DNA from 2 places in the Pseudomonas sp. LBUM1644 genome. Region 2 is predicted to be linked to the other one. Evidence: predicted binding sites of a transcription regulator. Region 2 holds the regulator's gene; the other holds the start of a gene.
What was found. The regulator FliA, encoded in region 2, starts transcription of late flagellar genes. The targets are predictions, from matches to a motif close to CTAAAGTTTNNNNNNNNNNNGCCGNTAA.

Region 1 (3,933 bases), 1.2 Mb from region 2:
GTCGGTCCAGTCGATGTTTTCGGGTGATAGCAGCAAGTGCAAATCATACTGCCGGGCCAACAGCGCCTGTTCGATCCAGGCCGGGCAATCGCCGAACAGCGTCTGACTCCAGAGGATATTGCTCAGCAAATGCGTGTCCAGAATCAGCAGCCGCGGTTGCCGGGCGCGGGCCTCGTCCTCCCATTTCATCTGGCCCAGGGCGATGTGCGAAATGTCGGCCAGGCACGTATCTCGCGGATTCTGCTCAATGAACCACCGCACGTATTCGTCCACCAACACCCCGCCAAAATGCGCTTGCAACTCGGCCGCCAACCAGCTTTTGCCGCTGGATTCGGGGCCGGTGAGCACCAGGACTTTCATGTGCGCAGCGCCGGATCGGTGCGCCACTCACGCCAGCCTTCAACAGCAATCAGGGTAAACAACGCATAGAGCCCGGCGGTCAGGTACATCCCTTTATAGATGAAGAGCCCGACGAAGATCACATCCAGGGTGATCCACAGCGGCCAGCATTGGACGCGTTTTTGCGCCATCCAGACCTGCGCCACCAAACTGAAGCCGGTCAGCGCCGCATCGAGCCAAGGCTGGGCGGCGTCGGTCCAGTGCGCCATGGCGGCGCCGAGTAACAGACTGCCGAGCGCACCGATGGCCAGGCCGAGCGCGATCGATTTGCCCTTGAGTTGACTGACCTGCCGTCCTTGCCGCGCTGCCCCCGCGCGCGTCCACTGCCACCAGCCATAGACTTGCAACGCGGCGTAGATCACCTGCAGCAGCATGTCTGAATAGAGTTTCACCTCAAAAAAGACCCAACTGTAAAGCGAGACCATGACCAGGCCAATGGGCCAGCACCAGGGGTTCTGTTTGACCGTCAACCAGACGGCAATGACACCGAGGGCGGCGGCAAACAGTTCAAGCCCGGACATGGAGGTTCCTTGGAGGAAGTCGAAGAGGGGGCGGATTGTACCGGCAGGCGCCGCCAAGTAGTACCGCCTCACGCGGCCGGTAGCAGCTGCCGAGCCTGCGAGGCTGCGTTCGGCTGCGCAGCAGTCGTAAATCCAGCAACGCCGTATGTCAGGACGACCACGTATGCCAGAATTACGACTGCTGCGCAGCCGAACGCAGCCTCGCAGGCTCGGCGGCTGCTACAGGTGTTTTACACGCGGAACTGTTTGAGTAGCCCGTTCAACTGCTCACTCAGGTCCTTGAGCCGAACGCTGGCCGCGCTCGATTGCTCGGCCGCCAGGGCCGTGCTGTGAGACAGTCCCGCTGCCTGGGTGACGTTCTGGTTGATGTCCTCGACGACATGCGCCTGCTGCAAGGTCGCACTGGCGATTGACGCGTTCAGCCCATTGAGGTTGCGCAGTGCCTGGCCAATGGCATTCAGGCTGGCACCGGCGAGGCCGGCCTGCTCGATGGTCAGCTGCGAGGCGCGGCTGCTGTCGCCGATCACCTTGACCGCCGCTTCGGAGTGGGTTTGCAGGCGTTCGATCATTGACTGGATCTCGGCCGTGGACTTCTGGGTGCGCTGGGCCAGCAATCGCACTTCATCGGCCACCACGGCGAAACCGCGACCCTGTTCCCCGGCCCGAGCGGCTTCGATGGCCGCGTTGAGGGCCAGCAGGTTGGTCTGTTCGGCGATGGAACGGATCACTTCCAGCACGCTGCCGATCTGGGTGCTTTCGGTCGCCAGGGTCCGAATCACTTCCACGGCCTGGACAATGGTCGAAGACAACTTGTCGATCTGTTGCAAGCTGCCATCGATGTTGACCTGGCCTTGTCGGGCTTGAGACTCGGCGTCGCGCATCTCGCTGGCCGCATGCTCGGCATTCTTCGCGACGTCTTGCACGCCATAGGTCACTTCGTTGATTGCCGTGGCCACCAGTTCCATCTGCTGGGACTGTTGCTGGCTGCGTTGTTGAGCCTGGGCGGCGTCATTGCCCAACTCGGTGGAAGACTGGCCCAGTGCGCTGGCGGACACCTGCAATTCGCCGATCACCCGCCGCAGTTTGGCGGTGAATGCGTTGAAATGGCGTGCCAGTTGCGTCACTTCATCGTCGCCCTGGGCGTCGAGGCTGCGGGTCAGATCACTCTCGCCGCTGGCGATATTGGCCATGGCGTTCACGGTTTCCTGGAGCGGACGGACGATACTGCGGGCAATCAGGATCACCAGCAGCGCCATGATCGCGGCGATCACCAGCCCGACAATCGAGGCTTTCCAGACCTGGCCAACGAACTCGGCCTGCATGTCATCTATATAGACGCCCGAACCAAGCACCCAGCCCCAAGGCTCGAACAGTTTGACGTAGGACGTTTTTTCTACCGGTTCGCTGGCACCCGGTTTCGGCCAGCGATACTCGATGGTGCCGGCGCCTTTGGCCTTGGCGACCGCAACCATTTCATTGAATAGCGCAAAACCGTCCGGGTCGCGGATGGCCGAGAGGTTCTGGCCATCGAGCTTGGGGTTGGCCGGGTGCATGATCATGACCGGCGTCAGGTCGTTGATCCAGAAGTAGTCATTCTGGTCGTAGCGCAGGCCGCGAACGGCGGTCAATGCCTGTTTCTGCGCGGCTTCGCGTGTGAGCGTGCCGGCGGTTTCGAGGTCGTGGTAGTAGGTCAGTATGCCGCTCGCGGTCTGCACCACGTGTTGGGTTTTCTGGACTTTGGCATGATACAGGTCGTCATGGATCTGCTTGAGCATCAAGACGCCCAGCGTTAAAAGCATCATGACCGCCACGATCAGGATGAGCCACAAGCGGCGGCTGATCGACATATTGCGCAAGCTGTTCATAACGCTGTCACTCCGGATTCTTGTTCTTGTAATAAATGATCGCCAGCATCCAAGCACACTTTGCAGATCGGGCCAATTCGACCCAAGTCCTATAACGCGGCAGCGGTAACAAGACTTGTCTGATAGGATTTCGGCCCCGCACGGAGAAACCTGAATCCAAGTTGATTTTTCACAGGATTTTTACGCGCTTGTGTAGATCTTGTGCGCGCGGGACTTCAGCTAGGCTGATCGCAGTGAGCGCTCTAAAAAAATATTAACGGGGCATGCCTGGGGGCATCGCTTCTTGGGGGATTGATGGATCTTTGGACCGCCGTTCAGGCATTGATACTTGGAGTTGTAGAAGGGCTGACGGAGTTTTTGCCCATTTCCAGTACCGGACACCAGATCATCGTGGCCGATTTGCTCAACTTCGGTGGTGAGCGGGCGATCGCGTTCAACATCATCATCCAGTTGGGCGCGATCCTGGCCGTGGTCTGGGAGTTTCGCCGCAAGATTCTCGACGTGGTGACCGGTTTGCCGACGCAACCCGGCGCCCGGCGCTTTACCGCCAACCTGTTGATTGCCTTCATGCCGGCCGTGGTGCTGGGGGTGATTTTTTCCGATCTGATCCACCATTACCTGTTCAACCCGATTACGGTTGCGGCGGCGTTGGTGGTGGGCGGGATCATCATGTTGTGGGCCGAAAAGCGTCAGCACGAAGTGCACGCCGAAACCGTTGACGACATCACCTGGAAAGATGCACTGAAAGTCGGCTTCGCCCAGTGCCTGGCCATGATTCCAGGCACATCGCGCTCCGGCTCGACGATCATCGGCGGCCTGCTGTTTGGTTTGTCGCGCAAAACGGCGACCGAGTTCTCGTTCTTCCTGGCGATGCCGACCATGGTCGCCGCGGCGGTGTATTCGGGGTTCAAGTATCGCCATCTGTTCGTGCCGGCAGACTTCCCGGTGTTCGCCCTCGGTTTTGTCACCGCGTTTATCTTCGCGATGATCGCGGTCAAGGGCCTGCTCAAGTTCATTGCCACTCACAGTTATGCGGCGTTTGCCTGGTATCGCATCGTGTTCGGCATTGTGATCCTGGCGACCTGGCAGTTCGGTTGGGTCGATTGGGCAGCCGCCAAGCCATGAGCGACTCCAGCGCGCGCAACAGA
Region 2 (3,933 bases):
GTTTCGAACTCAACAGCCTGCGCGAGCTGATGGAAGTTCAGCTGGGCTCCCTGGCCTGGAATCAGCTGCAAGGCAGCCGTCCGGCCCAGGCCAATCTCTGGCGTCGCCTGCAACGCATCGGCCTGTCCGGGCCGTTGTCGCGCGATCTGCTGGCGATGATTACCGACATTGAAGAACCCCGCCAGGCCTGGCGCATGTTGCTGGCGCACCTGGCGCGGATGATCTCCACTCCGGAAGTCGAGCCTCTGGAGGAGGGCGGAGTCATTGCCATGGTCGGCCCTGCCGGCATGGGCAAGACCACCACCCTGGCCAAGCTCGCGGCCCGTTACGTGCTCAAGTACGGCGCGCAAAACATCGCGCTGGTGAGCATGGACAGCTACCGTATCGGTGCCCAGGAGCAGCTCAAGACCCTCGGCCGTATTCTCAATGTGTCGGTGACCCACGTCGATCCGGGCCAGTCATTGGTTCAGGCACTGGATCCCTTGCTGCGCAAGCGCGTGGTGCTGATCGATACCGCCGGCCTGCAAGCCAGCGATCCAGCCCTGCGCATGCAGCTCGAGAGCCTGGCCGGGCGTGGTATACGATCGAAAAATTATCTGGTCCTGGCAACCACCAGCCAGAAACAGGTTCTAACGGCCGCTTATCACAGTTACAAGCGCTGCGGGCTCGCTGGCTGCATCCTGACTAAACTGGATGAAACGGCAAGCCTGGGCGAAGTGTTGAGCCTGGCCATCAGTCATGACTTGCCGGTGGCGTACCTGACCGATGGCCCGCGGATTCCGGATGATTTGCATCTGCCGCGCCGTCATCAGTTGGTCAGTCGCGCCGTCAGCGTGCAAATGCAGGAAGAACCCAGCGAAGAAGCCATGGCTGACATGTTCGCTGATATTTACCACAGCCCGACCAAGCAGGTTGGCTGAGGTATTAATGAACAGTTTTTGTACCTACATCGATGGTCTGCCATGCATTGTTCCGTTTGTGAACGCGCAGCCAGTAATGTGGCCTCCGTCTATGCAAGACAAGGTAAAGAAATAACATGGGCAGCATGCATCCCGTACAGGTGATCGCGGTGACCGGCGGCAAAGGTGGCGTCGGCAAGACTAACGTGTCAGTGAATTTGTCACTGGCCCTGGCTGAGCTCGGCCGTCGCGTCATGCTGTTGGACGCCGACCTGGGGCTGGCAAATGTCGACGTCCTGCTGGGACTGACACCCAAACGTACCCTGGCCGACGTGATCGAAGGCCGCTGCGAGCTGCGCGACGTTCTGTTGCAGGGCCCTGGCGGCATCCGCATCGTCCCGGCAGCGTCCGGCACCCAGAGCATGGTTCATCTGAGCCCGGCTCAACACGCCGGCCTGATCCAGGCATTCAGCGATATCGGCGACAACCTCGACGTGCTGGTGATCGACACCGCTGCGGGCATTGGTGACTCGGTGGTCAGTTTCGTCCGCGCCGCCCAGGAAGTCCTGCTGGTGGTGTGCGATGAACCGACCTCGATCACAGACGCCTACGCCCTGATCAAACTGCTTAACCGCGATTACGGCATGAACCGCTTCCGCGTCCTGGCCAACATGGCCCAGAGCCCGCAGGAAGGTCGCAACCTGTTCGCCAAGTTGACCAAGGTCACGGATCGCTTCCTCGACGTCGCCCTACAATACGTCGGTGCGGTGCCGTACGACGAAAGCGTGCGCAAGGCCGTGCAAAAGCAACGTGCCGTGTATGAAGCCTTTCCGCGTTCCAAGTGCTCGCTGGCCTTCAAGGCGATTGCACAGAAGGTCGATACCTGGCCGCTGCCTGCCAACCCGCGTGGGCACCTGGAGTTTTTCGTCGAGCGCCTCGTGCAACAAACGGCAGGACCGGTTCTATGACAGCCAGCGGTTACAACCTCTACAAGAAGTCGGCACGTGACGCGCAGTACGAGCTGATCGAGCGTTACGCGCCACTGGTTAAACGCATTGCCTATCACTTGCTGGCGCGTCTGCCGGCCAGTGTCCAGGTCGAAGACCTGATCCAGGCCGGGATGATCGGTCTGCTGGAAGTGTCGACCAAATACGACGCCAGCAAAGGCGCGAGTTTCGAGACGTACGCGGGCATTCGAATCCGCGGCGCCATGCTCGATGAAGTCCGCAAGGGGGACTGGGCGCCACGTTCGGTCCACCGCAATACCCGGATGGTCAGCGACGCCATTCGCTCGATTGAAGCTAAAACCGGTCGTGACGCTAAAGATCACGAGGTTGCGGCCGAACTCCAATTGAGTCTCGACGATTATTACGGGATTTTGAACGACACCCTGGGCAGCCGTTTATTCAGTTTCGACGATCTGTTGCAGGACGGCGAACACGAAGGGCTGCACGAGGATGGCGCGAGTGCTCATCTCGAGCCGTCACGCGATCTGGAAGATGAACGCTTCCAGGCAGCGCTGGCGGACGCGATTGCCAATTTGCCGGAGCGTGAGCGACTGGTGTTGGCGCTGTACTACGACGAAGAGCTGAATCTCAAGGAAATCGGTGAAGTCCTGGGGGTCAGCGAATCTCGGGTCAGCCAGTTACACAGCCAGTGCGCGGCCCGTTTGCGGGGGCGTTTGGGGGAGTGGCGAGCGCGCTGAAGGCAGTGTGGGGACACTGCGAACGTGGCTGGTGTGGTGTTGAACTGCGCCGGTCTCGATCTGTTGTGCTCCAGACAGTCATTGAGTGCTTTGCCGGATTGATTGAAATGGCGCGTCCAGGTGCTGGGCGCGTTTAAGACTGCTTGGAGGTCGAATTGGACAAGAACATGAAAATCCTCATCGTTGATGACTTCTCAACGATGCGGCGGATCATAAAAAACCTGTTGCGTGACCTTGGGTTCACCAACACGGTCGAGGCCGACGATGGCACTACTGCCATTCCGGTTCTCAACAGCGGGAGCATCGACTTTCTGGTAACGGACTGGAACATGCCTGGCATGACCGGTATCGACCTGCTGCGCCACGTGCGCGCCGATGAAAAGCTCAAGCACCTGCCGGTGCTGATGGTGACCGCTGAAGCCAAGCGCGAGCAGATCATCGAAGCGGCCCAGGCCGGTGTAAACGGCTATGTGGTCAAACCCTTCACGGCCCAGGCGTTGAAAGAAAAAATCGAGAAGATTTTCGAACGCATCGGTTGATGGACTGCGCCACGGGGGAGCTATGGAGCATAAAGAATCTTCACAGGGCGATTTTGAATCGACCCTGAAAAAACACGCCGTCGAACTGGTCGCGAGCCTTGAAAAAGGCAGGTTCGGCGATGCGGTGCAACTGATCCATGAGCTCAATCAGACCCGTGACCGTGGCCTGTACCAGGAAGTGGGCAAGCTCACCCGTGAGCTGCATAGCGCGATCGTCAATTTCCAGATTGACCCGAACATGCCGCAAGCCGAGGAAGTGTCACAGATCACCGACGCCACCGAGCGCCTGGGGTATGTGGTCAAGCTGACCGAGGCGGCGGCCAACCGCACCATGGATCTGGTGGAAAACTCCACGCCGCTGGTCAACAGCCTGAGCGAAGAAGCCCAGGCCTTGAGCGCGGACTGGGGTCGGTTCATGCGTCGCGAAGTCGGAGCCGAAGAGTTCCGCGAGCTGGCCCGTCGCGTCGACGGTTTCCTGACGCGCAGCAGTGAAGACAACCGCGCCGTGTCGAGCAACCTCAACGACATTCTGCTGGCCCAGGATTACCAGGACCTCACCGGTCAGGTGATCAAGCGTGTGACCCAATTGGTCACCGAAGTTGAAAGCAACCTGCTCAAGCTCGTGCTGATGGCCAGTCAGGTGGACCGCTTTGCGGGCATCGAACATGACCGTGATGCGATGCTTGCAGAAAAAGATCCGCAAAAACATCTCTCTCAGGGTGAAGGTCCGCAGATTCATGCCGATAAAAGAGAAGACGTTGTGTCCGGTCAGGACGATGTGGACGATTTG

Region 1: the regulator FliA is predicted to act here: its motif matches at 2,913-2,940, upstream of ACA052_RS15550 (methyl-accepting chemotaxis protein).

What each region holds. Positions count from the first base shown of each region.
Region 1 covers NZ_CP166812.1:3,453,779-3,457,711, reverse strand. The annotation lists gene ACA052_RS15560 (AAA family ATPase) at 1-360, opposite strand, end outside; gene pnuC (nicotinamide riboside transporter PnuC) at 357-920, opposite strand; gene ACA052_RS15550 (methyl-accepting chemotaxis protein) at 1,151-2,785, opposite strand; gene ACA052_RS15545 (undecaprenyl-diphosphate phosphatase) at 3,080-3,910, shown strand; gene ACA052_RS15540 (DUF1294 domain-containing protein) at 3,907-3,933, shown strand, end outside.
Region 2 covers NZ_CP166812.1:4,619,420-4,623,352, reverse strand. The annotation lists gene flhF (flagellar biosynthesis GTPase FlhF) at 1-920, shown strand, start outside; gene fleN (flagellar synthesis regulator FleN) at 1,037-1,867, shown strand; gene fliA (RNA polymerase sigma factor FliA) at 1,864-2,604, shown strand; gene ACA052_RS21060 (chemotaxis response regulator CheY) at 2,772-3,143, shown strand; gene ACA052_RS21055 (protein phosphatase CheZ) at 3,166-3,933, shown strand, end outside.